Regions from separate parts of the Hafnia sp. CBA7124 genome, predicted to be linked through region 2. Evidence: predicted binding sites of a transcription regulator. Region 2 holds the regulator's gene; each other region holds the start of a gene.
What was found. The regulator CRP, encoded in region 2, controls carbon source genes, mostly activating them, when cyclic AMP is high. The targets are predictions, from matches to a motif close to ATGTGANNNNNNTCACAT.
Positions count from the first base shown of each region.

Region 1: cdd (cytidine deaminase) is a predicted target of CRP. The motif match lies at 3,237-3,254, and genes of this name have one in related genera.
Region 3: psiE (phosphate-starvation-inducible protein PsiE) is a predicted target of CRP. The motif match lies at 6,470-6,487, and genes of this name have one in related genera.
Region 4: ompW (outer membrane protein OmpW) is a predicted target of CRP. The motif match lies at 2,728-2,745, and genes of this name have one in related genera.

Region 1 is NZ_AP017469.1:1,437,312-1,445,550, reverse strand. Features, by position in the region: gene CPY98_RS06725 (hypothetical protein) at 151-414, shown strand; gene CPY98_RS06720 (MFS transporter) at 666-1,883, shown strand; gene CPY98_RS06715 (CidA/LrgA family protein) at 2,030-2,437, shown strand; gene CPY98_RS06710 (CidB/LrgB family autolysis modulator) at 2,437-3,129, shown strand; gene cdd (cytidine deaminase) at 3,312-4,196, shown strand; gene CPY98_RS06700 (NAD-dependent malic enzyme) at 4,405-6,102, shown strand; gene sanA (outer membrane permeability protein SanA) at 6,321-7,070, shown strand; gene CPY98_RS06690 (EAL domain-containing protein) at 7,087-8,239, opposite strand, start outside.
Region 2 is NZ_AP017469.1:4,174,349-4,182,587, forward strand. Features, by position in the region: gene CPY98_RS18990 (amidohydrolase) at 1-716, opposite strand, end outside; gene CPY98_RS18995 (MFS transporter) at 732-1,937, opposite strand; gene CPY98_RS19000 (LysR substrate-binding domain-containing protein) at 2,129-3,040, shown strand; gene CPY98_RS19005 (OsmC family protein) at 3,046-3,453, opposite strand; gene crp (cAMP-activated global transcriptional regulator CRP) at 3,783-4,415, shown strand; gene CPY98_RS19015 (YccS/YhfK family putative transporter) at 4,459-6,537, shown strand; gene CPY98_RS19020 (aspartate aminotransferase family protein) at 6,534-7,754, opposite strand; gene CPY98_RS19025 (helicase HerA-like C-terminal domain-containing protein) at 7,980-8,239, shown strand, end outside.
Region 3 is NZ_AP017469.1:359,375-367,613, reverse strand. Features, by position in the region: gene CPY98_RS01690 (maltoporin) at 1-397, opposite strand, end outside; gene malK (maltose/maltodextrin ABC transporter ATP-binding protein MalK) at 495-1,604, opposite strand; gene malE (maltose/maltodextrin ABC transporter substrate-binding protein MalE) at 2,109-3,299, shown strand; gene malF (maltose ABC transporter permease MalF) at 3,449-5,020, shown strand; gene malG (maltose ABC transporter permease MalG) at 5,037-5,927, shown strand; gene psiE (phosphate-starvation-inducible protein PsiE) at 6,033-6,440, opposite strand; gene CPY98_RS01660 (dicarboxylate/amino acid:cation symporter) at 6,681-7,928, shown strand; gene dinD (DNA damage-inducible protein D) at 8,035-8,239, shown strand, end outside.
Region 4 is NZ_AP017469.1:2,426,675-2,434,913, forward strand. Features, by position in the region: gene trpB (tryptophan synthase subunit beta) at 1-507, shown strand, start outside; gene trpA (tryptophan synthase subunit alpha) at 507-1,313, shown strand; gene CPY98_RS11200 (BON domain-containing protein) at 1,512-1,826, shown strand; gene ompW (outer membrane protein OmpW) at 1,944-2,582, opposite strand; gene CPY98_RS11210 (YkgJ family cysteine cluster protein) at 2,897-3,286, shown strand; gene CPY98_RS11215 (YciC family protein) at 3,404-4,156, shown strand; gene CPY98_RS11220 (SulP family inorganic anion transporter) at 4,212-5,984, opposite strand; gene CPY98_RS11225 (septation protein A) at 6,214-6,759, shown strand; gene yciA (acyl-CoA thioester hydrolase YciA) at 6,823-7,251, shown strand; gene CPY98_RS11235 (TonB family protein) at 7,328-8,023, opposite strand.

The sequences.
Region 1 (8,239 bases), 1.8 Mb from region 2:
TCTTTAACCTTCATTTCATTTGTTTATTTAAACACTTTTATTACAACCTGATACTATTAAAATGTAAATAATGAAAATAGCGCTGGCATTTAAGCGCTTAAAAAAACAAAATATAAAACTGCATTTATATACTTAAAAGAGAGGAATATTATGCAGTTAATATATAATTATGATGAATATTACAAATGGATTGTCAGCTCTTTTTTTTATGATTTTGACGCTAACTCAGAACCTTTAGTCGATGAAAGTGAATTACTTGATTTTGCTAATAAATCCCAGCCTGAAAACTACCCATGTTTGGTTTACATCGCGGTGAATAGCCCATTAGAGCCTTTTCCCTCCATAAAGTTTATCTATACAAAGCAGCTCCACGCATGGTCTGAACAAGCCAGACTCGTTGCCGAGCACCCATAAGCCACATAGAAAACAATGGTAATGGATTGCCATTGAATTTCTTAAAGGTGCTTATTTTTCCCTTCAGTATTTTCTTTACGATTTCTGGTTTATAGCAGTCATTGATCGCTAAACGAGTCATTAATTATAAATAACTCGCTGAATTTATTGTTTAGACTACCCGACACTGTTTTTTCTAATACAATCAGTAGCTATCGTTCATTTCCTTTACCATGCGTAAACTACATAGAGTAAGACATCAATATATGAGGCTGAAAGGATTCCCACCACTAATTACCCTACTGTTGATGTCGTCACTCATATTAACCATAGGGCGCGCCATTACACTGCCCTTTATAACTATCTATATGACCGAGCACTTTCATCTTGAGCCTGAGAGTGTGGGGCTGGTCTTAGGTGTCAGTCTTGCACTAGGCATTACTGCAAGCTTTTACGGTGGCTATCTGGTTGATAAATTTGATAAACATCGTTTAATGATTATCAGCATTGCTCTATTTACTCTAACGTTTTGCATTATGCCATGGCTTAACGACGTGCTCTGGATGGTGCCCGTATTGGCGCTGTTGCACGCCGCTTATTCTATTTTTAGCATTGCCATTAAAGCCTGCTTTGCCGAATGGCTACCGGTAAGTGAACGCATTCGCGGCTTTTCGATGAATTATACGTTAGTGAATGTTGGCTGGGCCGCGGGCCCTGCGCTCGGTGTTTTCGCAGCGTCGTTCTATCCCATGCTGCCGTTTTTTCTCTCTGGCCTACTAGCCTTTCTCGTTGGACTCACCCTTTGGCTGCGCCTAGATAGCTACGGACTTCCGCCTGCGAACGGTGATACCGTATTTACCGACCAGCGACTTACTTTTAGTGCTACTTTTAAAGTCTTAAGCCACGACCGCCGGCTAATCTTTTTTACGCTTGGCAGCACCATGGGCGCAGTGGTTGCAGGACAGTTCACCGGCTACTTATCCCAGTATTTAATCACCGTCAGCAACGCGCAGTTTGCTTATCAGGTGATTGGCTCAGTGATGACGATAAACGCAACCGTCGTCATCGGCTTGCAGTATTTGCTCAGCCGCAACATGAATAAAGAAAATCTGTTGCGCTGGCTGATATTTGGCACCCTCTTTTTCTGTCTAGGACTCATCGGTTTTGCTTTGGCTGAGCGCTCCATTCCTCTCTGGATGGTCGCCATGGCGATCTTCACCCTTGGTGAAGTCATTGTGATACCGGTTGAATACCTATTTATTGATTTTATTGCGCCAGCGCATTTGAAAGGCAGTTACTACGGGGTGCAAAACTTGGCTAATTTAGGCGGTGCGGTGAATCCCATACTGTGCGGTTTTTTGCTCTCTTTCACCCCGCCGACTACGCTTTTCTACGTACTGGTCGCTATATCACTTTTTGGTCTAGTATTTTTCTGGTACGGCTATAGACTGTCGGGCGCATCTAACCACGCTTCCGAAGATCTCATCTGATACGGGCTCTTACTCCTATATGGGCTCCTAACTGAAAACCTTCACAAACGGCATAATTGCGATAACTTGTTTTCATGATGTGATCGGTAGCACATTTCTGATTTTAATTGTATGATGAATGCGTTTTCTTTCTTAGGTATTCACTGATGTCAAAAGCATTTTCAGTTTGCTGGCAGTATTTGAGAGCTTTCATATTAATTTACCTGTGTTTGTTTGCAGGGAATGCCATCTCAACGCTGCTGCCAATCACAATTCCAGGCAGCATTATTGGCATGCTGATCTTATTTGCCCTGCTGGCATCACAAATCATGCCAGCAAAATGGGTAAAGCCTGGTTGTAATATTTTAATCCGCTATATGGCGCTGTTGTTCGTCCCGATCGGCGTTGGCGTGATGCAGTACTACGACGTATTAACCAAGCAGTTTGGTCCTATCGTCGTATCGTGCCTCATTAGTACTTTGATTATTATGGTTGTCGTTGCTTATAGCTCTCATATGGTGCATCGCGAACGTATCATTGGTGAGGCTACCGACGGCAGCGAGGAGAAAAAATAATGGCTTATATTTGGTGGTCGTTACCACTCACGCTGTTAGTCTTTTTTGGGGCGCGCCGTATTGCTCAAAAGCTAAACATGCCGTTATTGAATCCGTTGCTTGTATCAATGGTAATTATTATTCCATTGCTATTGCTGCTCAAAATTCCTTATGAGCATTATTTTGCAGGCAGCTCAACGCTGAACAGTTTGCTACAGCCTGCCGTGGTGGCATTGGCATTCCCACTGTATGAGCAGATCCACCAGATCCGCGCACGCTGGAAATCCATCATCACTATCTGTTTTATCGGCAGCGCTACCGCCATGATTTCAGGCACAGCAATTGCTCTGTGGATGGGTGCATCGCCAGAAATCGCAGCCTCGGTAATGCCGAAATCAGTGACCACGCCAATTGCAATGGCCGTTGCACAGTCGATTGGTGGTATTCCAGCCATCAGCGCGGTGTGCGTTATTTTCGTTGGGATTCTGGGAGCCGTGTTTGGACATACTCTATTAAACCTGATGAAAATCAGCACTAAAGCCTCGCGTGGTTTAGCGATGGGTACCGCATCGCATGCCCTTGGCACCGCACGCTGCGCCGAGATGGATTTTCAGGAAGGCGCGTTCAGCTCACTGGCTCTGGTTATCTGCGGGATTATTACTTCGTTGCTAGCGCCATTCCTCTTCCCTGTGCTGTTGCACTTATTTAGCTAATATCACTGTTGCCTCCCCTACATGGGGAGGCTAAAAAGAAACAAAAATCACAAAAACCCGCGATACATCTCACACTTCTTTCATTCGTTACATTAATTACATCAAAATAGTGATAATAATCACATAATAAAGCCAATCGGTTGCCTAGAATACTCTCCCGTAACTAACTAAGAGGCTCCCCCATGCACGCACGATACGACGCGGCATTCAGCCAACTGCCAGCCGCTTTGCAGGCGGCGCTCTCACCGATTATCAATGATGCTGATTTCCACGCGGTGATTACCGCTTCTCAGGTTGAAAGTCTGAAACAGGCTACCGGCTTGAGCGACAGCGAATTAGCATTTGCCCTGCTTCCTATGGCCGCCGCATGCTCACTGGCGCCCATCTCCAAATTTTACGTTGGTGCCGTTGCGCGCGGTGTTAGCGGCAACCTGTATTTCGGTGCCAATATGGAGTTCTTGGGTGCGCCGATGCAGCAAACCATTCACGCAGAACAGTGCGCGGTGACGCACGCATGGCTGCGCGGCGAAAAAGCACTCGCCTCCATCACGGTTAACTACACCCCTTGTGGTCATTGCCGTCAGTTTATGAATGAGCTGAATACCGGCACCAAACTGGCGATTAACTTGCCAGGACGCCAGGCCGCTACGCTGGGTGATTACCTACCAGACGCTTTTGGACCGCGCGATCTTGAAATCAAAACCCTGCTGATGGATGAAGAAAACCATAACCTCAGTTTGGCAAATGCGGACGAACTAACCTTAGCGGCGTTAGACGCAGCCAACCGCAGCCATGCGCCTTATAGCCATGCCTATAGCGGCGTAGCGCTGGAAGCCGAGGACGGTAGCGTTTACAGCGGACGTTATGCTGAAAATGCGGCCTTTAACCCAAGCTTGCCGCCGTTACAGGCAGCGCTGATTCTGATGAACGTTTCGGGCAAAGATGTGCTGCGTACTCGCCGTGCGGTATTGGTTGAAACCGAAGATGCCGTGTTCTCCCAATGGGATGCCACCCAAGCAACGCTTCATGCGTTAGGCTGCACTCAAGTCGAACAGGTTCAGGTTTAAGCTATTTTTAATGCAGGGTCATTCGGCCCTGCATTCTCACTCCTCGCCAAATCCTGTAAAAAAGTGTTACTTAGCTCGCACTTTCCCTGCTAAATGTCATCTTTCTATAACAAGCATTGAACAACTTATTAGTATCTCTTAGGATCGCAGGGATGACGTATTAAAATCTCTGATAAAAATATACCGCCCGACATAAAGAGTGCTACCCATGGAACTGGAATACGAAAGTAAACGTCCGTTATACATCCCCTACGCAGGCCCGATCCTGCTGGAATTCCCCCTGCTGAATAAAGGCAGCGCCTTTAGCGAAGAAGAACGCAGCAACTTCAACCTACACGGCCTGCTGCCTGAGGCCGTCGAAACGATTGAAGAACAAACCGAGCGCGCCTATCGCCAGTATCAGGATTTCAAAACCGATAACGATAAACACATCTACCTACGCAATATCCAAGATACTAACGAAACCCTGTTCTATCGCATGCTTGATGCCCATCTGAGTGAAATGATGCCAATCATTTACACCCCGACGGTTGGCGAAGCCTGCGAGCATTTCTCTGATATTTACCGTCGCGCCCGTGGTCTATTCATTTCTTATCCGAACCGCGACCGCATCGACGATATGCTGCAAAACGCCACCAAACAAAACGTGAAAGTCATCGTTGTAACCGACGGTGAACGTATCCTTGGGCTAGGCGATCAGGGCATCGGCGGCATGGGGATCCCCATCGGTAAATTGTCACTGTACACCGCGTGTGGCGGCATCAGCCCTGCCTATACGCTGCCGGTCGTGTTAGATGTGGGCACCAATAATCCACAGCGCTTGAACGATCCGCTGTATATGGGATGGCGTCACCCACGCATTTCCGGTGATGAATATTATGCCTTCGTTGACGAATTCATTCAGGCCGTGAAGCGCCGCTGGCCTAACGTTCTATTGCAGTTTGAAGACTTTGCTCAGAAAAATGCTACCCCACTGCTCAACCGTTATCGTGACGAACTCTGCTGTTTCAACGATGATATTCAAGGTACGGCGGCGGTTACGCTGGGTAGCCTGATTGCCGCCAGCCGTGCGGCCGGCAGCCAACTGCGCGATCAAACTATTACGTTCTTAGGCGCAGGCTCTGCAGGTTGTGGTATCGCCGAGCAGATCATTGCCCAGATGAAATCCGAAGGCTTAAGCGATGAAGAAGCACGCCAACGCGTCTTTATGGTTGACCGCTTTGGCTTGCTCACAGATAAGCTACCAAACCTGCTCGAGTTCCAAAGTAAGCTGGTGCAAAAAAGTACATCACTAGCAAACTGGGAAGTAGAAAGTGATGCAATTTCACTGTTGGAAGTGGTGCGTAACGCTAAGCCTACCGTTCTCATCGGCGTTTCGGGTCAGCCGGGCTTATTTACTGAAGAAATCATTCGTGAAATGCACAGCCACTGCGCGCGTCCAATCGTTATGCCGCTGTCGAACCCAACGTCACGCGTTGAAGCCCGTCCAGAAGATATTATTAACTGGACCGATGGCGCGGCGCTGGTCGCCACCGGCAGCCCATTCGGGCCGGTAAGCTATAAAGATCAGGTCTTCCCGATCGCCCAATGCAATAACTCCTATATCTTCCCTGGTATTGGGCTCGGTGTTCTGGCCTCTGGGGCTAAACGCGTCACCGACGGCATGCTCATGGCCGCCAGCCGCGCCTTAGCCGACTGCTCACCGCTGGCACAGCAAGGTTCAGGTGCACTACTGCCTGATGTTAAAGATATCCAACAAGTATCACGCTCCATTGCGTTCCAAGTGGGCAAAGAAGCACAGCTACAAGGTGTGGCCGTGTTGACCTCTGACGAAGCATTATTACAAGCGATCGATAATAACTTCTGGCAGCCTCTGTATCGTATCTACAAGCGAACTTCATTCTAAGAGTGTGTGACAGTCGCTAAGTAAAATACAATTAGAGTTATCTCCCAAGCGTGGTGTAACAACCACGCTTTATTTTTAATTACTCACTCTCATCGTCTAAAAAATCATCAAGTTAGGAAAATCCCACTCAGATTGCTTGCGTCGCCTGAGCGGGTAAAGTAGCCTCGTAGACATAAGCACCTTTAGGCATAAATACAACCGACGCAGCAGGCACCATCATGTGGAGACGACTGATATACGGTATTTTAACCGTCGCTATTTTACTGGCGGTGACGGCTATTGGTCTGGATCGCTGGATTAGCTGGAAAACTGCGCCGTATATTTACGAAGACGTGCAGGATTTGCCACATCGTCAGGTGGGCGTGGTTTTAGGTACGGCCAAATATGTCAGTACTGGAACCATCAATCAGTATTACCGCTACCGCATCCAAGGCGCGCTTAACGCCTACAACAGCAACAAAGTGAATTACCTATTGCTGAGCGGCGACAATGCGCTTCAGAGCTACAACGAGCCGGTGACCATGCGTCGCGATCTCATCAATGCCGGTGTGCCTAACGGCGATATTGTGCTCGACTATGCCGGATTCAGAACGCTGGACTCCATTGTTCGCACACGCAAAGTCTTCGACACCAACGACTTCACCATTATCACGCAACGTTTCCACTGCGAGCGTGCTCTGTTTATTGCACTTCACATGGGCATACAGGCTCAGTGTCTTGCCGTACCCTCTCCGAAAAATATGATGATGATAAGGGTAAGGGAAATTGGCGCACGATTGGGTGCGTTAACCGATCTCTATATCCTTAAACGTGAACCGCGTTTTCTTGGCCCAATGATCCCTATTCCCGCAGTACATAAAGTATCGGCCGATGCACAAAGCTATCCAGCGGTCTCCCCTGAGCAGTTGCAAGAACTTGAGCAAGTTTTAAAGCAAGAAAAAGCCGCTGAGAAACCAGCGGCTAAATAGTTAGAAAATTAAACGGTTAGAAAGAAATTAGCGGCTTAGGTTCTCCGAGTAAAAAACCCTGCAAATACTGCACGCCTAATTGCTGGAGCATCTCAAGCTGTTCTTGAGACTCAACATACTCAGCAACGACCTGCAGTTTCTTTTCTCGAGCAATATCGCAAATCGACTTAATAATCAGCTGGTCGAGCGAATTATTGACAATATCTTTGACAAATACGCCATCAATTTTCACGACGTCTGCATTTAAGGATTTCAGACGCTGATAGTTAGAAAATCCCGTGCCAAAGTCATCAATAGCAATTTTGAAATGGTAGTCACGTAACGCTTTGATCGTTGAATGTTCAATATTCTCGTTAACAAGATGCTGTTCTTCGGTGATTTCAAAAATAATAGCTTCCGGCCGAACGTGGTAATGCTCAAAGATTTCAATAATCCGTGGCGCAGTATCACGCTGCATCAATGTAAGCGGCATTAAATTAACTGAGAAACAGGTATTGCTCGTGTCTAATTTCGCTTCGCTAATATGCTTAACCACATTTTCAACCATCAGCAAATCAAACTGCGCGCATAAATTAAACTCAGAAATCAGAGGAATAAATTTACTCGGCGGGATGACTTCACCGTTATCGAGAAGACGAGCCAAAATCTCGTAATAACTCTTTCCTCCGGAATGAACGATAGGCTGTGCATAGAGTTCGAGGCGGTTTTCAAGCAACGCCGTCGTAATTTTCCGTAACCACACCACTCGCTCGCTGACTTCTTCCCGAATTGATTCCGTATTTTCCTCTAAGCTGATAACCTCATTTTCGAGGCTAGCACGTTCAGAAAGATGATGAAGCTTTCCCACGCGGGTATACAGTGACTCTTTTGTGGCATCAAACTGGGTATAAGCGATGCCATAGCGCAATATGACGGGATTATCATTCCAGCTTAGCTCTGCATCACACAAGCACTGGCGAATAAGATGAATGCGGTTTACGTTATCCGTCGTATCAAGATAAAGCAGTAGCTCACAGCCAGGCAGTTGATAGATATCTTCACCCGGTTTCAGCAGCGGCTTAATCACCGCCGCAATGCGCCTTTTAGTATCAACCCGCATCATCATCCCATGATAGCGGCTCAAGGCTTCTAAATTTGTTAAACGGAGAAAACAGAGCGTTCCTTTGGGA
Region 2 (8,239 bases):
GTCGCTACGGTTAATACCGGTGTCTGCAAAGGATCGATTTTACGGGCGACAATATTTTGCAGCGCAGTCACCACCTCAGCGCCAATGACCACCGGATCGATACACAGCTGCGGCATAGAGCCATGGCCGCCTTTTCCTTTGATGGTGATATCAAAGTTGTCGCTGGATGCGCAAAACACCCCCGATTTCCAGCCCACGACGCCCGTTGGGAAGTTCGGCATGACGTGCAAACCAAAAATCATGTCCACGCCGTCTAAAACACCGAGTTTAATCAGCTCTTGTGCGCCACCGGGCGGAACTTCCTCGGCGTGCTGAAATATAAAGCGCACCTGCCCACGTAATTGGTGGTGACATTGAGCTAAAACACTGACCGCCCCCATCAACATGGCCGCATGTGAATCATGTCCGCATGCGTGCATCACACCAGAATGCGTTGAGGCAAAAGGCTCTACGCTCTCTTCCTGAATCGGCAATGCATCAATATCAGCACGTAGCGCATAGCGAGGGCCACTCAATGCCCCGACTAAATCAACCACCACGCTGTTATTCGTCGGGCGCGATATCGAAATGTTCTCTACATGAGACAGTTCTTCGGCAATATAGTCGGCTGTTTTCTGCTCTTGGAAGGAGAGTTCAGGGTTTGCATGAATGTGCCGACGCCAACGAATAACATCCGGCATAACAGATAACAACATAGCATCAAGTTCACGTTTCATCGTACATCTCCCCTGTTACGCAGTTTCACGAACTGGGCTATAGGTTTTTCCTGCCAGCGGCAGGATCACCAGCCCAGAGACAATCATGACCACAACCAGAAAAACAAAAGTTGAAAAATAACCTTGGCTCATCTTCACCAGATACCCCATGGCAATCGGCGCAACAAAACCGCCCAAGGTGCCACCGGTGTTAATAATCCCCATCGCGGCACCCATGACGTCAGTCGGTAAACGTTTCATCGGTAAAGTGAAAACGGTGACAAACGACGCCATGAGGAACACATAGCCGAAGAATAAAAACAGGCTGGCCGAAATAGCCGAAGATGTGGCGTAAACCAACCCAATACAGACCGCGCTCAGCAACGAACACGAACAAACCACTTTGTGCTCTTTACCCTGCATGTATTTGCCAACGAAATAGCCGGTGCACAAAGACGAAATCCACATCCCCAGACCGCCCGCCGCGGCCACTAAGCTGGATACGCCCAACGGCAGCCCACGGTTTTGCACCAAGAATTTAGGCAGCCATGCCATCAGGCCGTAGGACGGAATGTTCAAACAAAAAATGGCGATAAACAGCAAAATAACGATAGGGCTTTTCAGCAGCTGGCGATAAGGCCCGCTTTTCTGCTGGGTAGAAGATGTTGGCCATGCCTTCTGTGGATTTGGCACCAGCCACAAAATGCAGCCCGAGATGATAAAGGCCAAAATACCCAACGAAGCAAAAGACCCGCGCCAGCCAATATGTTCAAGACAATATACCGCCACCAACGGGCCTAACGTCATCGCCAGCCCCGCCGAGGACAGCAGAATAGACTGCGCAAAAGTGCGCTGTTCAACGGTGAAATTTGCCGTCACCGCTTTCGCACAGGAGGTCGGATAGCCCGCATGTCCCATTCCCGCCAGAAAACGAAACGTCAGCAATAAACCAAAAGTGAGCCCCAGCCAGCCGAAGCACATGGCAAACCCACCCAGCAGAAAGAGTGAGCTACACAAGACTTTTTTGAATCCAAAGCGATCGTTCAGCCAACCGGCGGGGATCTGAAAAATGGAATAGGCGAGAAAAAAAACGCCGGTGATATAGCCTAATTGCTCAGGCTGGAGGGAAAACTCCCGCTCGATAGGCAACAGAGCAAACCCCACCACGGTTTTGTCGATATAAACGATTGCGTAGCCGATAAACAATAAGAAAATCATCAATGAACGGCGCTGAAATTGCATAGCCAAACTCCTCGCTGAACGGCGTCAACCCTGACAGAGGCTCAAACGCATAGGGGTGCTTATGTGATGTGCATCACTTTCTTTTTATTAACTGCGCGCCAGATGGCATTGATGAAAATATCGTCTTTACCCACACCGTGTAAGATGTCATTTTTTTTGGGGTGATGCTTTTTATTGATAGGGGAAGCGCGGTGAAATATCTGCCAAAAATTCAGCAGCTAAAAACGTTTCAGGAAGTGATTCGTCGAGGAAGTATTCGCGCCGCCGCGCGCGCGTTAAACCAGTCACAGCCTGCAATAAGCAGAGCGATCAAAGAATTGGAACATACGCTGAATACGCAGCTTATCTTGCGTGGAGCTAAAGGAATGATGCTGACTGAAACAGGAAGCGCGTTTGCGGCACGCTCGCAGCTTATTTTGGAAGAATTACAGCGAGCGGCAGATGAAATTGAGCAGATAAGCCAATATTCTCAAGGTTCAGTGTCTGTAGGCTTTTCATCGCTGATTGCGCTAACCGTGTTTCCTCAGGCCGCTGATACCTTTAAGTCTCAGTTTCCACAGGCCAATATACACGCCAAAGAAGCGCAGCTCTCGACGCTTCTACCGGCCTTGCGTGAAGGGCGACTCGATTTTGCCATCGGCACGCTAACAGTCGAAACTACGCCAATAGATCTGGTACGTGAGCCGCTATTTGAATCGCCCTTTTGCATTATCGCTCACCGCGACAACCCATTTTCTCAGGCTAAATCGTTAGAAGAGCTGAAGCACGCAAAATGGCTGATACCTGAAACCGATATGGGCTACTACCAGCAGCTAGAATCAGCCATGGGGAATTTTTACCACCAGCTTAGTCAATCACCGATCCGAACGGACTCCGTGGTGTGCGGATTAAGCATGGTGCAACAGGCACAATACCTCACCATCGTGGCCCGGGCGATGCGGGAACCGCTGGGATTAGGCAATACGCTCTGTGCATTGCCTATCGACGATTTACCCACCGCCCAGTATTGCGTGTTCTATTCACAAAAATCGCCGCTGACCTTAACGGCGCGGCGATTCTTGGATTTATTACGTTGGGAATGCCAAAACTATGCTTGGGAGTAAAAACGTTACTCAACCACGATAGTTTCAAAGCTGTGAGTAATATTCACCGCTTGACCCAACATCAGCGCTACCGAGCAATACTTCTCGGCCGATAAGGCGACTGCGCGTTCAACGGCTTTATCAGTCAGTCCTTTGCCGGTAACCACGAAATGCAGATTGATGTGAGTAAACAAACGAGGGGCTTCTTCGCGGCGCTCAGAGGTTAATTTTACTTCACAGTCGCGCACGTCCAGTCGCCCTTTCTGTAAAATAGAAACCACGTCAATCGCGCTGCATCCACCCGCAGACATCAGCACCATTTCCATTGGGCTTGGTGCTTTATCGCCAGCGTTTCCATCCATAAGAATTTGATGCCCTGAAGCGGATTCACCCAGAAAAGTCATCCCTTCAACCCATTTCACTCGTGCCTGCATGTTTATCACCCCTTTGGTTAAATTTTGGCATCAGACTACGCTTTCTATAAAAAACAGGCAATCAGAGGCCTCACTTCTTGATGCTGAAGCGAGACAACACAAGACACCTGCACAAAGCTGTGCTACAAACTATGCCGAAATGGATCTTTATGGATTGAAACGGGTATAGATCAATAACTCTAGGAAATAATTACCTTAGCCTATTACTCTATATCTCGATTATGAAGTGCTATACAAGTTAATAAGCAAAGCCCCGTGCCACGATAAGCACACTGTCAGGATCAGTATCCCGATATTAGGGCAGCGATAACAACAGAGGATAATAGCGAATGGTTCTCGGCAAACCGCAAACAGACCCGACTCTTGAATGGTTCTTGTCTCATTGCCATATCCACAAGTATCCGTCCAAAAGTACCCTGATCCACCAAGGTGAAAAGGCTGAAACCCTGTACTACATCGTTAAGGGCTCCGTTGCTGTATTGATTAAAGATGAAGAAGGCAAAGAAATGATCCTTTCTTATCTCAATCAGGGCGATTTCATTGGTGAACTAGGCTTATTTGAGGAAGGGCAAGAACGTAGCGCCTGGGTTCGTGCAAAAACCGCCTGTGAAGTGGCTGAAATTTCTTACAAGAAGTTCCGCCAGCTCATTCAGGTCAATCCAGATATTCTGATGCGCCTGTCTGCTCAGATGGCTAGCCGTTTACAGGTTACCTCTGAAAAAGTCGGCAACCTTGCATTCTTGGACGTAACCGGTCGTATCGCTCAGACCCTGCTGAATCTGGCCAAACAGCCAGATGCCATGACTCATCCAGATGGTATGCAGATCAAGATCACTCGTCAGGAAATTGGCCAGATCGTTGGCTGCTCCCGTGAAACCGTTGGTCGTATTCTGAAGATGCTGGAAGATCAAAATCTGATCTCCGCACACGGAAAAACCATCGTCGTTTACGGCACTCGCTGATAGATGACGCCCGTGTAGCCCTGCTGCACGGGTTTCTTTAGCTATGTGGCGGCGGTTCATCTACCACCCGGAAGTCAACTACGCACTGCGTCAAACGCTGGTGCTGTGTCTTCCTGTGCTATTCGGCCTGTTGATAGGTAATCTACAACTTGGGCTGATGTTCTCTTTAGTTCCCGCCTGCTGCAATATCGCCGGGCTCGATACTCCGCATAAACGCTTTATTAAACGATTAGTCGTTGGCGGCAGCTTATTTGCCTTCAGCAGTTTTCTGCTACAGCAATGCTTACTCTGGCAAATTCCCCTACCGCTGATCATGCTCGGTTTAGCCTTGTTGCTTGGCGTTAACGGTGAAATTAGCCCGCTACACGCACGGCTTATGCCTGCCGCGCTGGTTGCCTCTATTTTTACCCTGAGCATGGCGGGAAGCGTACCGATCTGGCATGGGCCACTGCTGTATATTGTCGGCACTATTTGGTATGGCGCTTTCACCTGGTTTTGGTTTCTGCTGTGGAAAGGGCAACCGATCCGCGAGAACCTCAGCCAGCTCTACGTTCAGCTTGGCGACTACATGGAAGCCAAATACAGCCTGCTAACTCAGCATATCGATCCTGAAACCGCGCTGCCTCCGTTGCTACAACGCCAGCAAAAAGTGATGGATCTTATTGCTCAGATCTATCAGCAAATGCACATGCTATCGTTGGTGCATAATCCTGAATACAAACGCCTGCTGCGCTATTTTCAGGTCGCATTAGACTTGCAAGAACACATCACCGTTAGCCTGTCTCAGCCTGATGAAGTGCAGAAGCTGGTCGAAAAAAGTCAGGCCGAGGCGATATTACGCCGCAATGCTCAGGTCATTACCGAGCGACTTAAAACGGTTGCCGACGATATTTTGTATCACCGTTATCCCCAACATTTCTCGATGGATAATGAGCTATCGGCGCTAGAAAAACTGTCTAATCAGCACCCAGATAACCCCGTTGGCAAATTCTGTTATTATCATTTTAGCCGTGTGGCTCGCCTGCTAGAGCGCCAACGCCCACTATATCAACGCAATCTGATGTCCACTCAGCAGCGGCTTCCCTTCTGGCCTGCGCTGCGCGCCTATCTTTCGTTGAAGTCGGTAGCACTGCGCAACGCCGCACGATTAGGTATTACGCTGGCTGCGGGCAGTAGCCTCGGCATGTTATTCCATCTGCCAAAGCCCTATTGGGTTTTGCTGACCATCATGTTGGTGATTCAGAATGGCTATAACGCGACGCGCGTTAGGATCCAGCACCGTGCGCTAGGCACCTTTGTTGGGTTAATTGTTGCCGCAGGACTACTGCAGCTCAACCTACCGTTGAACGTCACGCTTAGCTGCATGCTGGTAATTACCATCGCGGCTTATTTGGTGCTCAGGAAAAACTACGGTCTGGCCGTGATCGGTTTCACCATCACGGCGGTGTACACGCTTCAGCTGTTACAGCTTAACGGATTACATTTCTTGGTTCCGCGCCTCATCGATACGGTTCTCGGTTGTATTCTTGCCTTTGCCAGCACCATCTGGCTGTGGCCACAGTGGCAAAGCGGCTTGCTGCGCAAAAATGCACATCAGGCATTGGAGGCCTACCAAGACGAACTGCGCCTTTTACTGTCGCCTGAGCCAAAAACGTCCGCGCTGGCCTATGCGCGTATGAAAGTGAATCAGGCACACAATGCCGTCTTTACTTCGCTGAATCAGGCGATGCAGGAACCGGGATTTGACTCACGTTACTTAACGGATATGCGCCTGTGGATCACCCACAGTCAGTTTATCGTTGAGCATCTCAATGCCATGACGATCCTCGCACGCGACCACTACATGCTCACCGAGAATCTGGCACAGGATTATTTACAGCGTTGCGAAATTGCGTTGCAGCTTTGTCAGCAACGTTTGGAACATGATGGTCCAACGCTCAATGACAACGCCGCCGTATTTCAGTCTGACGATCAAGAAACTAACGGTATGCCCGTTACGCAAATTGAAGTGCATCTTCGACGCATCATTGCGCACTTACGCGCCATGCATACCATTTCGTCGATAGCATGGCGGCAACGGCCACATCACGGGATTTGGATGAGCCGTAAACTCAGGGATTAATTGCCACCCACGACTTTGGCAATCGCTTTTTCCAGCCGTGCCATGCCCTCATGGATATCGGCAAACTCGATAACCAACGAGGGCGCAAAGCGCAAAATATCCGGTCCCGCGTTCAGCAGCATAAGTCCTTCACTCGCGGCGGCATGCAAGATATCTCGCGCCTTACCGTGATAGGCAGGGCTCAGTTCAGCGCCCAGCAACAGCCCCATTCCACGCACCTGAGTGAAGATATTGTACTGGGTATTGATCTTCTCTAGGGCCTCCACAAACAGGCCGTGGCGCTCTTCAATTCCCGCCATCACCTCAGGTGTATTGATCACGTCTAAAGCCGCCTCTGCAACCGCACAGGCCAGGGGATTACCGCCATAGGTGGTTCCGTGAGTGCCCACCTGCATTGCGCTGGCAATTTCATGAGTTGTTAACATGGCGCTAATCGGAAAACCGCCCCCCAGCGCTTTGGCGGTGGTGAGAATATCCGGCGTCACGCCGTAGTGCATGTAGGTAAAGAGTTTACCGGTTCGGCCCATGCCGCTTTGTACTTCATCGAAAACTAACAGCGCCTGATGCCGATCGCAAAGTTCACGTACGCCTTGTAAGAAGCTTTGCGTCGCGGGCATCACGCCGCCCTCGCCCTGAACGGGCTCAAGCACCACTGCACAGGTATGATCGTCGATAACGGCGCGAACGGCGTCTAAATCATTAAATGGCACATGCACAATATCGGCGGGTTTCGGGCCAAAGCCGTCGGAATATTTTGGCTGACCACCGACGGAAACCGTAAATAAGGTACGGCCATGAAACGCATGGTGGAAGGCAATAATTTTGGATTTAAAAGGGCTAATTTTGCTAGAGGCATAGTAGCGAGCCAGTTTGAACGCCGCTTCGTTTGCCTCCGCGCCGGAGTTTGCAAAGAAGACACGCTCGGCAAAGGTGGCATCAATCAGCTTTTGTGCCAGACGTAGCGCAGGCTCATTGGTGAAAACATTACTTACATGCCACAGCTTTTCGCCTTGCTCATGCAGTGCAGCAACCAGCGCAGGATGGCAATGCCCTAAGGCCGTCACGGCAATCCCCCCCGCAAAATCCACATACTCTCGCCCTTGCTGATCCCACACTCGGCTCCCTTTACCGCGCACGGGAACGAAATCTGCCGGTGCATAGATAGGCAACATCACCTTTTCAAATGTGTCTCTTGCAACTGCCTGCTGCTTCGCCATTACTTTTCCACCTTATTCACATCGCCAACAACGATTTGCCAGCCATTAAATGAAAATATAATCATAAAATATGCATAACAAATCACTTTATGGCAACCGTAATTTGCGTTTGTTTTGCTAAAACCTCCCCACTCAATAACAGCGGTTAAAGTTGAGACTAAGATTCAGCGTGCTTATACTTTGAACTTGGAAGTTACGTTCCGCCTCTTCACTTAAGGACTGACCATGAGCGCTCCGCTTACCATTGCTAAGAATCAAAAAGTCACGCTGCAACTACTTCCGGCGCTGGCCAACCGCCACGGACTGATTACCGGCGCAACGGGTACGGGGAAAACCGTGACCCTACAAAAAATGGCAGAGCAGTTCTCTCGTATTGGTGTTCCCGTATTTTTGGCCGACGTAAAAGGCGACTTGTCCGGTATTGCCGCTGCCGGCACGCCTTCCGATAAATTACAGAAAAGATTAGATGCTTTGCAGGTGACCGA
Region 3 (8,239 bases), 770 kb from region 2:
GATAGAAACGCTTACCCGCCCACAGCGTAGAGCCCGGAGCCCATTCGATGACGTTTTTAGCCTGAATATTGGCTTCACGGAAGGCAGGATCTGTCGCTTCCCAGTCATTGGTCTGCTGCACGGAGTACGCTACGTTGGTGTCAAAGTAGAAGCTCTTATCGCCGTCTTTCCATAGCTCTTGGCCCAGCTTCAATTCCGCATAAGTTTCACATTCGTTACCCAAACGGTATTTACTTTGAGCTCCCGTCGCTTTGAAACACTGCTGTTCACCGCCGCTTGCGGTCCAGCCGATACCGGAACGTGCGTAACCGTGGAAATCTACAGCCAGTGCCTGTGTTGACAGCACCGCACTCGCAACAGCCAGTGCTAAAGGTACCTTGCGCAAAGTCATCATCATTCTCCTGAAGGGGTTGCCTGACGGCATAAAGTTATAAGTGTTCTTTGTTCAACGTATGGTCTAACGTATTGTTAACTAACATCTCTCTAACCCAGAGCTAGACACCCAGCTCCTTATGCAGCCGTCGGCAAGCGACACCATCTTCTCGGAACAGATGACAGCGTTCAGGTGGCAGGCCAATGGCAAATTTTGCGCCTTCATCTACCAGCACCACATCGTTCTGGCGGTAAACAAGGTTTTGACGAATCGCGGGGATCTGAATATGAATTTGGGTTTCGTTGCCTAACTGCTCAACAACCTGAACATCCCCTTCCAAGGTGACTTCAGCATCATGGCTCGGCAGCAAATGCTCAGGACGGATCCCCAGCGAGAGGTTGCTGCCAACCTGCACATCCGTGCCTTCAACCGGCAGCCATACTAATTGGCGGTTAGGTAATTCAATCTGAACTCGCTGCGGTTCTGCGGCGGTCACTTTGACGGGTAGGAAATTCATTTTTGGCGAGCCGATAAAGCCCGCAACAAAACGGTTAGCCGGATAGTGGTAAAGTTCCAGCGGCTTGCCGATCTGCGCGACGCTACCGCCATCCAGCACCACAATTTTGTCGGCCAACGTCATGGCTTCGACCTGATCGTGGGTAACATAAATCATGGTGCGCTCTAGGCGCTTATGTAGACGGGAAATCTCAATACGCATTTGCACACGCAAAGCGGCGTCTAGGTTTGATAACGGTTCATCAAGCAGGAATACGTCGGGCTCAGCCACCAGCGTTCGGCCAATCGCAACTCGCTGACGCTGACCGCCGGATAACGCCTTAGGGCGGCGATCGAGCAAATGCGCCAGCTGTAGCACTTCAGAAACCTGATTCACCCGCTGGGTAATCTCTGCTTTTTTAGTGCCAGCGAGTTTGAGACCAAACGACATATTGTCGGCAACGGACAGATGCGGATACAGAGCATAAGACTGAAAAACCATGCCAATACCGCGCTCAGCGGGCGGCACTTCATTCATGCGCTTGCCTGCAATAAGTAGCTCACCGGAAGTGATATCTTCTAAACCCGCAATCATGCGCAGCAGTGTCGACTTACCACAGCCAGACGGCCCAACAAAAACCACAAACTCGCCGTCTTGGATTTCAAGGTTAACGTCTTTAGAAATGACGACGTCTCCGTAAGCCTTATATACGTTTCGCAGTGCTACGCTCGCCATGCGTTACTCCTGTCTGTCACTAATGAGGTCCACTAACGCGACATCTCAGCGGGCCTAATCCTTAGCCTCGCCGTTCAGCAGATGCGCCTTATCGATTGCTGCCGATAGTGCGCGTTAAGCAAAGAAGCGTAATCATCCGTAACAAAGTTTTTCATGGGGGAGGAGATAGGAGGATGAGAGAAAATAGCGTGCGGTGAAAAGTTCATACCTTTCAGTGAATTCGTGATCCTGCTTGCAAAAATAACCCTGTGATTTTGTGTCTACATCCACAGAATAGGCGGTAGTGTTAAGTAGATCACAAGAAACCCCCTTGGGGCGTAGAAGGGGGGAGGATGAGAAGCAATCTCGTGTAAAGGAGTATGGCACTGCATCAGAAATCCCCTACAAGCAGGGGCTAACAACGATTCGTACTCTACGGCTTATCTGAACCGCTTCGGCTTCCATGCTCGGTGGTACAGACATCAACTCATACCTCGACAGAAACAGAACAAGAAGGATTGGATAATGACTAAGAAATCAGGCATCAGAACCCTCGCCCTTTCGGCACTGGCGACACTGGTTCTCTCCTCTTCCGCGTTCGCTAAAATTGAAGAAGGCAAACTGGTTATCTGGATTAACGGCGATAAAGGCTATAACGGCCTGGCCGAAGTCGGTAAAAAGTTTGAGAAAGAAACCGGTATCAAAGTGCTGATTGAGCATCCAGACAAGCTGGAAGAAAAATTCCCGCAGGTCGCGGCTACCGGCGATGGCCCTGATATCATTTTTTGGGCTCATGACCGTTTCGGGGGTTATGCGCAGTCTGGCCTGTTGGCTGAAATCCATCCTTCTAAAGCCTTCCAAGAGAAGCTTTATCCATTCACGTGGGACGCCGTTCGTTTTAACGGCAAACTGATTGCTTACCCAGTGGCCGTTGAAGCGCTGTCGCTGATTTACAACAAAGACCTTCTGCCAGAGCCGCCAAAAACGTGGGAAGAAATTCCGGCACTAGACAAAGAGCTGCGCGCTAAAGGCAAAAGCGCCATCATGTGGAATCTACAAGAACCGTACTTCACATGGCCAATCATCGCAGCCGACGGCGGCTATGCCTTCAAATATGATAACGGCACCTACAACATCAAAGATGTGGGCGTGAATAATGCTGGCTCTCAGGCTGGCCTACAGTTCATCGTTGATTTGGTGAAAAACAAGCATATCAATGCAGATACCGATTACTCCATCGCTGAAGCCGCGTTCAATAAGGGGCAAACCGCGATGACCATTAACGGCCCTTGGGCGTGGTCAAACATCGATAAGAGCAACATCAACTATGGCGTTGCCCTGCTGCCAACCTTCAAAGGCCACCCATCCAAACCGTTTGTTGGCGTACTCAGCGCAGGCATCAATGCCGCTAGCCCGAATAAAGAGCTGGCCACCGAGTTCTTGGAAAACTACCTGATGACCAATGCCGGTCTGGAGCAGGTTAATAAAGATAAACCACTGGGCGCGGTTGCACTGAAGTCCTACCAAGAAACGCTGGAAAAAGATCCGAAAATCGCCGCCACCATGCAAAACGCCCAAAAAGGCGAAATCATGCCAAACATCCCGCAGATGAGCGCCTTCTGGTACGCCGAGCGCAGCGCCATTATCAACGCGGTAAATGGTCGTCAGAGTGTGAAAGAAGCCTTAACCGGCGCAGAACAACGTATCGCCAAATAAGTTCATCAGTAAATGACTCCACCCTAACCCTCCTCTTCACTGAGGAGGGGTTTGCTCAGCGATCTCGGTATGGGCTGGATAGGGTCTGAACATCGAAATTTAAGTTGTCCGTAACCGCCTCCGGCGTAAGAGAAATGAGGGAGAGTTTGATGTCGTTATCCCATACAGAATATCCAATCGCGAAGCCGGATAAATGGTGGCAGAGTGACATACTAAAATGGATCGTTATCGCCGCCATGTGCCTGTTTACGGGCTATCTCACCATTGTGATGTACGCACAGGGCGAGTACCTGTTTGCCATGCTGACGCTGGTTTTGCTTGGGTCAGGACTCTACATTTTTGCCAATCGCAAAGCCTATGCGTGGCGCTATGTCTATCCGGGCCTTGCGGGAATGGGGTTATTCGTACTCTTTCCCCTTATCTGCACCATCGCCATCGCATTCACCAATTACAGCAGCACTAACCAGCTCACCTTTGAACGCGCACAGTCGGTGTTAATGCAGCGTCAATTCACCACGGGTAAAACTTACGGCTTTGGCCTTTACCCCGTAGGCGATCGGTGGCGCTTACAGCTAGCCAATCCCGAAAACGATCGGCTTTACATCTCAGATCCTTTTAGCTTCAGCGCTCAAGAACAGCGCTTAACCATGAAACCAGAAAGCGTCGAACAGACGGGCGATCGCGCTACGCTGCGGGTGATTACTCAAAACCGTCAGGCCTTAAATAACATCGTGGCAGTTTTGCCCGAAAGCAGTGAATTGCGCATGAGTTCCCTGCGTCAGTTCGCCGGAACCAGCCCGCTATATACTCTTGAGCAAGACGGTGAAACCCTCAAAAACAATCAAACGGGCACCGTCTATCGTCCGAATACCGACGTAGGATTCTATCAAGCGGTGAATGCACAAGGGCAATGGGAAAATGAACAGCTCAGCCCTGGATTCACCGTTTCTATTGGCTGGAAAAACTTTTTACGCGTGGTACAGGATGAAGGTATCCGCCAGCCGTTCGTCAGCATCTTTATCTGGACCATTATCTTCTCGGTCTTAACCGTGGTGTTCACCGTTGCCGTCGGCATGGTGCTGGCATGTGTGGTTCAGTGGGAAGCGTTAAAAGGTAAGGCGCTGTATCGCGTGATGCTCATTCTGCCTTATGCCGTACCGTCGTTTATTTCCATACTGATCTTTAAGGGGTTGTTCAACCAAAGCTTCGGTGAAATCAACATGATGCTCAGCCATCTGTTCGGTATTAAACCCGCTTGGTTTAGCGATCCGCTCACCGCCAAAAGCATGATTCTGATCGTCAATACCTGGCTCGGCTATCCGTACATGATGATCTTGTGCATGGGCTTGCTCAAAGCCATTCCAGACGATTTGTACGAAGCCTCGGCGATGGACGGCGCTGGCCCAATGCAGAACTTTTTCCGCATCACGCTGCCATTGCTGATCAAGCCGTTAACACCGCTGATGATTGCCAGTTTTGCCTTCAATTTTAATAACTTTGTTTTGATACAGCTATTAACCAACGGCGGTCCAGATATGCTCGGGACCTCTACACCGGCAGGCTATACCGATTTGCTGGTGAGCTATACCTATCGCATCGCGTTTGAAGGCGGCGGTGGACAAGACTTTGGTTTAGCGGCAGCGATTGCCACACTGATTTTCCTGTTGGTTGGCGCGTTGGCGATACTGAATCTGAAAGCCAGCAAAATGAATTTCGACTAAGGAGAGGGACCACAACATGGCTATGGTTCAACCGAAATCCCAGCGTTTACGCCTGCTGTTTACACATCTGATGCTGCTGGCTTTTATCTGTACCATCATGTTTCCGCTGCTGATGGTCATCGCTATCTCGCTGCGCTCTGGTAACTTTGCGACCGGCAGCCTTATTCCCGAGAATATTTCTTGGGAACACTGGCAGTTGGCGTTGGGAATGAGCGTGACTAACGCAGATGGCAGCGTCACTCCGCCACCGTTCCCGGTTCTTTTATGGCTATGGAACTCGATTAAAATCGCCGTGGTTACGGCAATAGGCATTGTGACGCTTTCCACCACTTGTGCTTATGCTTTTGCGCGCATGAAATTCAAAGGCAAAAGCTCGCTGCTGAAAGGCATGCTGATATTCCAAATGTTCCCAGCCGTGCTGTCGCTAGTGGCGCTGTATGCGCTCTTTGATCGTATCGGCCAGTATGTGCCGTTCCTGGGTCTTAATACCCACGGCGGCGTAATTTTCGCTTATATGGGTGGGATTGCGTTGCATGTTTGGACGATTAAGGGCTATTTCGAAACTATCGATAACTCGTTAGAAGAGGCCGCAGCTCTTGATGGCGCTACACCTTGGCAGGCTTTCCGCTTGGTGCTTTTACCGTTGTCGGTACCTATTTTGGCGGTGGTCTTCATCTTGTCATTTATTGCCGCAATTACCGAAGTGCCGGTGGCGTCTCTGCTCTTGCGCGATGTGAATAGCTATACGTTGGCCGTCGGCATGCAGCAATACCTTAATCCGCAAAACTATCTGTGGGGTGACTTTGCCGCTGCGGCGGTGCTGTCTGCTATTCCAATTACTGCCGTATTCTTGCTAGCTCAGCGCTGGCTGGTGGGCGGACTCACGTCCGGCGGTGTGAAAGGGTAATGCGTTAAAACCTGTGTCTTTGTTGTGCCATTGCAGTTATTCGATCCCGTTATCGCTAAAGCGATAACGACTTTGGCGGCCTATTGGCCGCCTTTTCTTTTCGCCTTATTCTCGTTTGAGCTTTTCTGTATTCGCTAAAAATAGCGCCACCACAAGAACCAAAATGGCCGCCGAATAAATCAGCGTATCGGCTGGATTTTTGTGGTCGACAATAATCAAACGGATGATTGCGGTAATACCGATGTAGATAAAATAACGTAAGGGAAAGTGATATCCCGACTGAAAATACTTCACGATAAGCGCAATGAACTCGAAGTAAAGGAAGTAGATAACAATCCCTTCAATGAGCAGATATGAGGATGCGGTTTCGCTGGCGTTAAACAGCACCGTTCCTAGCGTGAAGGTTTCTTTCGCTAAGAACACCACTAAAATCACGGCCAGCATTAACAGACCAGCATTCAAAATCCACTGCAAAATCTTCGCGATAGCGCTCGCTTGTTTGGTTCCTGGCATCGATGTTCCTCTGTGCCGTTAATCATTTTATGTGATCAAGTTAACAAAATGGCTATTTTGTCGTCTATCCCCAAACCAAAATAAATCTGTAAATCCTCAGATAGAAACTTAACGGCCCTCACATTTCGCGACATTTTTTTGCTAATCGTTTTACTATGTCGTCCGGCCAACCTTCGCCTGATCGCGAATGATTACTGCAGCTTATGCCAGGGTGTTCTAACGATTGAGAAATAAAATAATATGAAAATACTACGTCATTATGGTTTTACTATTTGCTTGCTGCTAGGGATTATCCTCGGCGGGCTATCCGGTATCGTTTTCGGAGAAAAGGCCGCAATTGTGCAGCCGATCGGGGATCTTTTCCTTAATCTGATGTTTGTCGTCATTGTGCCGCTGGTGTTTCTCAGCATTTCGTCTTCTATCGCTGAAATGAAACAGATGGCGCGTCTGGGCAAGATTATGGGAACGGTTTTTGCCGTATTTCTAAGCACCGCGCTCATTGCCGCCGTTATCGCCTTCATCGGTACCCAGATTTATAACCCATTCCAAAACGTCGACGTCAGTACGCTGATTGCACATTTGCCACCTGCGCCGGATTCACACGGCAAAAGCCTCGGTGAAATCATCGTAAATACCTTTACCGTGCCTGATTTCCTGCAGCTGTTTACCAAATCTAGCCTGCTGCCGCTGATCGTGTTCTCCGTGTTGTTAGGATTAGCTACCTCGATGTCAGGGGAAAAAGGTCAGCCAATCGCCAACTTTCTGACCTCAGGCACCGTCGTTATTCTTCGCATGGTGAAAATCATCATGTACGCCGCACCGGTTGGCTTAGGCTGCTACTTTGCCGCTACGGTTGGTCATTTAGGGCCGCAGATTATCAATGGCTATCTGAATGCTTTCCTGCTTTACCTCATCCTGACCGTGATCTACTTTTTTGGTGCAAACACGCTGTATGCCTTTGTTGCAGGTGGAAAACTGGGCGTTAAAGTCTTTTGGTCTAACGTACTGACGCCAGCGATTACCGCCGTCGCCACCTCATCCAGCGCTGCCTGTATTCCAGCAAACCTGATTGCGACTAAAAAGATGGGCGTCCCCCATGATATCGCCGAAACCGTCATCCCTTTGGGTGCCAACACGCATAAAGATGGCTCGGTAATCGGCGGCATCATCAAAATCGTATTCCTCTTTACGCTATTCCATAAAGATATGAGCGATCCGATGAATATCGCGGCCATCATCAGCGTCGCATTCCTCGTCGGTGCCGTCATGGGCGCGATCCCAAGCGGCGGGATGACCGGTGAATTGATGATCTGCTCGGTGTTTGGTTTCTCACCTGAGTTAGTCGGCACCATCATGATTATCAGCACCATCATCGACGTTCCCGCAACGCTGTTGAATTCCACAGGAAATACCGTCTGCGCCATGATGGTGACGCGATTTGTGGAAGGGAAGGATTGGTTGAAGCGCAAAGCCTGTATGCAAGGTTAAATACCCTGCGATACGCTTCGCAAAGCTAGCGAAACGCCGTGGAAGTCCCCCTCTGAACAAGGGATAACGCCCATCTTTGGACGTTACTTATTTAGAGGGATTTTCCATGGCATTAGATAAAAAGCTTCAGATGTTACAGCAACATTTCGATTCACTCGCACAACGCACTGATTCTGATGGTATCGAGTTTTGGTTCGCGCGCGACCTTCAGCCTCATCTGGGCTATGCCCGTTGGGAAAACTTCCAAACCGCCATCATCAGATCCATTGAAGCCTGCCGTTTATCTGGCTTCAAAGAACTCGACCATTTTC
Region 4 (8,239 bases), 1.7 Mb from region 2:
TGTGTTGGCGGCGGTTCGAACGCTATCGGCATGTTTGCAGATTTTATCGTCGAAGAATCAGTACGTTTGATCGGCGTTGAGCCCGGTGGATTAGGCATTGAAACCGGACAACACGGCGCACCACTCAAGCATGGCAAAGTCGGGATCTACTTTGGTATGAAGTCACCGATGATGCAGACCGAAGAAGGCCAAATCGAAGAGTCTTACTCCATCTCTGCGGGCTTAGACTTCCCTTCTGTCGGCCCACAGCATGCTTATCTGAACAGCATTGGCCGCGCTGATTACGTGTCCATCACTGATGATGAAGCACTGGATGCCTTCAAACGTTTGTCGCGTGAAGAAGGTATTATTCCTGCGCTGGAGTCTTCTCACGCTTTGGCGCACGCTTTAAAAATGATTGAGCAAGATCCGGATAAAGAACAACTGCTGGTGGTGAACCTTTCTGGCCGCGGCGATAAAGACATTTTTACCGTTAACGATATTTTGACTGCGCGGGGAGAAATCTAATGGAACGCTATCAACAACTGTTCGCTGAACTCAAAACGCGTAATGAAGGTGCTTTCGTTCCTTTCGTCACCCTCGGCGATCCCACTCCCGCGCTCTCTCTGGAGATCGTAAATACCTTAATTGATGCCGGTGCCGATGCGTTAGAACTGGGCATACCGTTCTCCGATCCGCTGGCTGACGGCCCAACGATTCAGGACGCAACGCTGCGTGCTTTTGCGGCCGGCGTGACGCCGACGCTTTGTTTTGAGCTACTGGCTGAAATTCGTAAAAAGCATCCACAGATCCCAATTGGTTTACTGATGTATGCCAACTTGGTGTTCCACAACGGAATTGACGAGTTTTATCAGCGTTGTGCCGAAGTTGGCGTGGATTCTGTACTGGTTGCCGACGTGCCAATCGAAGAGTCTATGGCGTTCCGTCAGGCTGCATTACGCCACGGTATTGCCCCTATTTTCATCTGCCCACCGAACGCCGATGATGATTTGCTGCAAGGCATTTCCGCGCAGGGACAAGGCTACACGTATCTGCTTTCTCGCGCTGGTGTTACCGGGGCAGAAACCCGTGCTCAGCTACCGCTGCATCATTTGGTGGCGCGTTTAGATGAGCTGAAGGCGCCGCCAGCGCTGCAAGGTTTTGGCATATCTGAACCTTCTCAGGTAAAAGAGGCGCTCGACGCCGGTGCCGCTGGGGCAATTTCTGGCTCCGCTATTGTCAAAATCATCGAAAAAAACCAGCGCCAGCCCGATGTAATGCTGAAAAAATTGCATGATTTCGTCAGTGGAATGAAAGCTGCTACCCGTCGTTAAAATAGCCGTTTAGATAAACATCACCTCAACAACCGTGCCGTATTCGTACCGCACGGTTTTTTGTATTAGTGACGCTTACATATTGATAAGCCTGTTTTTTAAAAATGGATTATAGTGATTACGGATGACATGACGACTAATCATTAGATTAGGTTTTAAATCGGTCGTTCCAACTATAAACAGCAAGGAGAAACATTGATGAAATGGGTTAAAGCGATTACCACTTTTTGCGCAGCGGCGATTTTTTCTGTTGCATTGGCAGGCTGTGCGCCAACGGCCAAACAGGAAGGCACCGGCGGTTATATTGATGATACCGTTATTACGACCAAGGTGAAGTCTGCACTATTGGCAGAGAAATCTCTCAAATCAACCGAAATCAGCGTTGAAACCTTCAAAGGCCGCGTGCAGTTGAGCGGTTTTGTTTCTTCATCTGCGGATGCCAACCGTGCAGTTTCCGTCGCAAAAACGGTGAAAGGCGTGCGCGTTGTTGAAAACGATATGCGAGTTAAGTAACCGCTTCTCGCGATCAAAAAAGGCGCTTTACGCGCCTTTTTTATTGTCTGTAACTTTTTGTCTGCTTTCTGCGTCTACAACACTGAACGTTTTATTGTCCCTGCTACACACTTCTGATTAGAAGCGATAGCCAACGGCAAACATGAATACAAATGGGTCAACATGTGTATCAATGCTTTGCTTTTGGTTATTTCCATCTCTGAACTTGATGGTGGTATCAATATCCATGTACCACAGAGATGCGTTGATCATCCAGTCTTTATCCACCAGATAGTCCAAGCCCACCTGACCTGCAGCGCCCCATGAATTATCCACGCTTAGATCGTGCAAGCCTAAGCTTTTGCCCGTGTTATTAAACTTCGCATCGTAGAAATTGGTGTAGTTGATACCCACACCGACATAAGGACGCAGCTTGTCTTCCGCTTTACCGAAGTACCACTGAGCCATCAACGTTGGTGGTAGTTGACGTGTAGACGCGATGTCACCGGTCGCCTGCAACCCCACTTTGTGCTGGAACGGCGTTGCTCCCAGCAATTCAACACCAATGTTATCGGTAATCAAGTAGCTGAACGTTAGTCCCAACTGGGTATCGTTATCGATCTTGAATCCACCCAGCCCCATCACGTTATCACTGCTTTCCGTTGGACGCACCGTCGCGGTACCGGCACGAACAATAATATCACCCGCCTGATGAGCCATAGCGAAAGATGGTGCCAGCGTTGCTGCCACACATAGCGCAAGTGTAATTTTTTTCATCATCCCTTCCCTTTATATGGTTATCACTGCGTGCGGAAATATAACCAAAAAGGATGATGCGTGATCTAACACAGATCACATCAATGACATTGTTTTTCACAAAATGACATGTATTAAACATGCATTAATTATATGATTTTACGTAAATTGATGTGGATCAATTTTAACGAGTTATAAACATACCTCACGCATCTCATCTAAGTTGATTGACGTAAAATTAACCTCAGAGTAATTTTTCTATTCCGATTGTTTTGGTTCGAAACCATAAGGAGTGGTGGGAAATCAAGATGAGTAACACACAAACAATTCCAACGATCTCACAACATAATCCCTGCATCTCATGTGGCGCATGCTGCGGTTTTTTCCGCGTTTCATTTTATTGGGCCGAAGCGGATGATGCCGGAGGCCTTGTGCCTGCTTCACTGACCGAGCAGGTCAACCCTTATATGCGCTGTATGCAGGGCACCAACACGAAAAAACCACGCTGCGTGAATTTGCGCGGAGAAATTGGTCAGAATGTTATGTGTTCGATGTACGAGAACCGCCCCTCACCCTGCCGAGAATTTTCTCAATCTTGGGAGTTTGGAGAACCTAACGAAGCCTGCGATCGCGCCCGCGCCGCCTATGGGCTTACTCCGCTTGCTCCGCCAAACGCTGAAGAAATCGCCAGTAAAATAGCAGCGGGGTGCCACTTCCCCGGTTAACAGGGTACAATCGGCGCACATTGATTATTCTAAATCCCTTAATAACCTGATACTGCCGCGATCCTGCTGCTGTTTTAGTCAATTAGGGGGTCGTTGCAAATGCCAAGGAGCGCCTGCATGCCAATCACGGCCCGTACATTGTACCGTGACAGTTTTAACTTTTTCCGTCATCAGATAAGCACGCTGTGCCTGTTAGCGCTGTTAACCGCGTTTATTTCGGTGATCCTGAATCAGGCATTCACGCCGGGTGCAGACGATCTGAGTATTCTGGCCGGTGCTGATGGAACGCTAACGTCCGGTATGGGGCTGCAGGAAATGGTGCAGCAGATGACGCCCGAGCAACAGATGGTGCTGCTTAAAGTATCCGCTGCGGCCAGTTTCTCCGCGCTGATTGGTAATGTGCTGCTGCTCGGCGGTATGTTGGCGTTAATTCCGTTGGTATCTCAAGGACAACGCCTCAGCGCGCTGCGTGCGATTGGTACTTCTGCACCGATGCTGCCACGTCTGTTACTGCTGATGTTCCTGTGTACGTTGATGGTTCAGCTTGGTATTACCGCCTTTATCGTGCCGGGTATCGTATTAGCCGTTGGGCTAGCGTTAGCGCCGATGATTATGTCCGAAGAAAAGGTCGGCGTAATCAGAGCTATTCGAAGCAGCTTCCGCCTATCATTCGCCAATGTGCGTTTGATAAGCCCTGCCATCATGCTCTGGCTGGCGGCAAAACTGGCGCTGCTGCTGTTGGTAGGTGTGCTTTCTGCGCTGCACCCAACGGTGGGAATGGTGATTATGGGCGCGCTGAGTAATCTGGTTTCTGCGATGCTGATTATCTATCTGTCTCGCCTTTATATGCTGGTGAGACAACCGGCGTAATCAATACGTGATAGCAAAATGGGAGCCACGGGCTCCCATTTTTTATGGTGATACTTTAAGGTTCTATTGGCGGCTGATGTAAAGCGCTCTTATCTTCCAGCGCCAGGACCTTGGTTTCACTCGGCGGCGATGGTTCGCAGTTTACGCATTCGCTACTCTGAATAAACTTAAGCGCCAAATAGAGATCGGAAACAAACAACAGTCCTTTCTCTTCGCCCTTCGCGCGGTTTGCGCTGAACCAGCGCTTAAGGTCGGTTCTTCTCCCCGCTAAGACTAACTTGACGTTACGCTGTTTTAAATCGCGTTTCAGCTCATCAATAGCTGAGATCACGCTGATATCGGGATAGGTAAAACTGGCGACCGCATCAATCACAACCCAGCGCGGCTGAAACGGCATGCCGTCAACCAAATTAAGCACTCGTCTTTTGAAATAGCTGACGTTGAAATAGGTCAGCGGCGAGTTAAACCGATACATCAACACGCCTTCGACCGCTTTAACATGCGCTCCGTTGCCTAGCGAGTGGATCATACCCTCTTCGTTCACGCCCAGCAGTTGTTCCGTTGGACGAAACACGGTGCGCAAAAACTGGAGTAGACCGAGTAAAACGGCCAAACCGATCCCCGGCATAACCCCTACCAACATCACGCTGGCAAAGGTAAACAGCGCCAAACGAAACGCCGGTGGATTTCGACGGCGTAGCTGAATAATCGTGCGGAAATCCAGCAATGACCACGACGCATAAACCAACACCACGCCCAGAGCCGAGACGGGAATGTACTGCAACGGAGAGGTAAAGAACAACACAACTACGCCAATCACCACCGCCGCCACAATGGAAACAAGCTGGCTTTTACCGCCGTTGGCATCGTTCACTGCCGTACGCGAGCTGGTGCCGCTGATAGCAAAGCCCTGTGACAAACCAGAAATGATATTGGCGACACCCAGCGCTCGGAACTCGGCGTCGGCGTTAACTTCATAGCCATTTTTGGCGGCAAAACTGCGTGCGGTAAGCATCAGACTAACAAAGCTAATCAACGCCAGGTTAAGCGAGGGGATCACCAAATCACGCAGCAAACCGGGCTGGAAACTTGGCCATTGCACAATCGGCAAACCATCACTGAATCCACCTATCGTACGTATGCCATGACGCGGCAACTCAAAGAGCCAAACCAACAACATTGCCAGACACATTGCGATAAGCGGCGCTGGCCAACTCGGGCGCAGTCGTCTCACGCCGATCAGCACCACCAGCGTGAGCAGTGATAACAGCATGGTCGGCCAGTGGCTCCCCAGTAAATCATGCGGCAACGACAACAAGCGCTCGATAAGCTCACGCGCTTTAGTTTGGAAGCCAAAAATTTTGCCTAGCTGATCGACAATAATGGTGATCGTCAGACCGTTTAATAATCCGGTGAGAATAGGCCGCGACAGTAAATCGGCCAGCGCGCCTAGACGAAAACGGCTGGCGATCAAACACCAACCACCGGTCATCAGCGTCATCATGATACACAGTTGCCATTGAAGCTCAGTGTTACCCGCGGCAAGCGGTGTCACAACCGCCGCGATCACCGCACAGGTGGCCGTATCTGGTCCCACAATGACCTGACGCGAGGAACCGAAAAGCGCATAGGCGATCATGGGGAACACGCAGGAATAGAGTCCAACGATAGCGCCAACTCCCGCTAAATCAGCGTAGGCAATCGCCACCGGTAAGGCCACGGCGGCAACCGAAAGCCCGGCACGAATATCACTTGTCAGCCACTCCCGCTGATACCCCATCAAGAGGGCTAAACCCGGCATCCAGCCGTTAATAAATTTCCATTTCATGTCGCTTACCTTCTTTACACGCTTGCTACATCATGCGTGTAAGCAACAAACTTATCAAGGTGATAGCAAGCATTATGCCATCTTGTAAGTATTTGCAAAAATAGCCGCCGTTGCATCCCACTCGGCTGCATTATGCGCGATAATGAGAACAGGTACGCGTTAGGGTTTTAATGCCTCGCCGCACTGAATCGGGTATAGTCGCTCGGTTAACTGATTTATGGACAGGTATATGAAGCAGCTTTTAGATTTTCTGCCCCTAGTAGTATTTTTTGTCTGTTACAAGCTTTATGACATTTACGTGGCCTCTGGTGCGTTGATTGCCGCCACCGCGGTAGCGCTAATCGTGACCTGGCTTAAATATCGTAAAGTGGAAAAAATGACGCTCATCACCTTCGTGATGGTGGCTATTTTCGGTACGCTGACGCTGGTATTCCATAACGATTTATTCATCAAATGGAAAGTGACCGTGATCTACGCACTGTTCTCCATTGCGTTGCTGGTAAGCCAAATCGTGCTGAAAAAACCGTTGATCCAACGCATGCTCGGTAAAGAGATTTCTCTGCCTGATATCGTATGGTCACGTCTGAATGCGGCATGGGCGGTGTTCTTTATGGCCTGCGGTGTCGCGAATCTGTATGTGGCGTTCTGGATGCCACAAAGCGTTTGGGTTGATTTCAAGGTCTTCGGACTGACCGCTCTCACGTTGGTCTTCACGTTATTAAGCGGCGTATACATCTACCGTCATATGACCGAAGAACAAAAACTCGGCAAATAAGGTTTTTCCTGAAGGCAATCTGCTTCAGGGAAGTGGTAACTGAAAAGAATAAGACTGACATTTATGAGCGAAAAACATCGTTTCCCTGAGGGAGAGCTTGTCCTTCGTACTTTGGCAATGCCAGCCGACACTAACGCCAATGGTGATATTTTCGGTGGCTGGATTATGTCGCAGATGGACATCGGCGGCGCAATTCTGGCAAAAGAAGTGGCAGAAGGACGAGTCGTTACCGTGGCGGTTAACGGTATCACCTTTTTGAAGCCGGTCGCCGTGGGCGATGTGGTGTGTTGTTATGCACGCTGCATCCGCACCGGTCGCAGTTCTATTACTGTGAATATCGAGGTGTGGGTGAAAAAGGTGTCCTCTGATCCTATTGGACAGCGTTACTGCGTCACTGAAGCCGTCTTTACCTACGTTGCAGTTGATGATGACAACAAGTCACGCACTTTGCCTGCGGGCAAAGAGAACTTCCGCGTTGGCTTCGACGATTAAGATCTTCGCGGCGATGTAAGCCTACAAAAAAAGCCAGTTCACAATGTGACTGGCTTTTTTATTGAGCTTGCAGCGGTTATTGAATTTCAGTATCACCGGTGATGCGGAAGATAATCGTTTTGGTCAATCCCTTCCCTTCACGACCCGTCGCAAAACGCCATTTCTTCAGCGCCTGTTTCACTTCGCGTTCAAACAAGTTGCGCGGCTCAGCGGAGATGATCTCCACGTTCGTCACTCGTCCATTGCTATCAACGTCATAACGAATCACAACCTTGCCTTCTTGTTTTAACGCAAAGGCACGCGCTGGATACATCGGTTTCACAATGCTTAAGGCCTGTGGGCCACTGGGTACTGCGGCAACCGCGGGGGCACTGGCGTTGTTGTTGCTCGCCTTCGTCGTTGATGTGCTGCTGTGCGTCGACGTGCTAGAGGCTGACGTTTCAGGCGACGTCACCGTGCGAGTTGGCGTCTCTTCACGCGGCTTTTCTTCAACCACTTTTTTCGGCTGAGGTTTAACGACCTCTTTCTTCACCGGTTTTGGTTTTGGCTTAATGACCGGCTTAGGCTCAGGCTTTGGTTCCGGTTTTGGTTCCGGTTTTGGTTCCGGTTTTGGTTCCGGTTTTGGTTCTGGCTTCGGTTCTTCTTTTGGCGGTGGCGGCGGAGCAGCCTCCGGTTTGGCATCTGGCTGAGGGATCGCGACAGGCGCCGGAGCGGCAAACATCGCAGGGTTAACCATTACCACATTGATCGGTTCCGGCTCCTCAGCGGGCATATGCAGCATTTCCTGCGCAGAGGCATACAGCAAACCAGCGATTAGCGTTGAATGCAACCCGATGGACAGCGTCGTTGGCCATGAAAGACGACGTGTCAGGAAAAACTTCTTCAGTGGTGATGTTTTCAGCGACAAAGTGTTAGCAACCTGGTTTGACGGATTGATTTAACCCAAATGTTCTTTACTCAATGAGCCTGCAAGTTTAAATGCAAATAG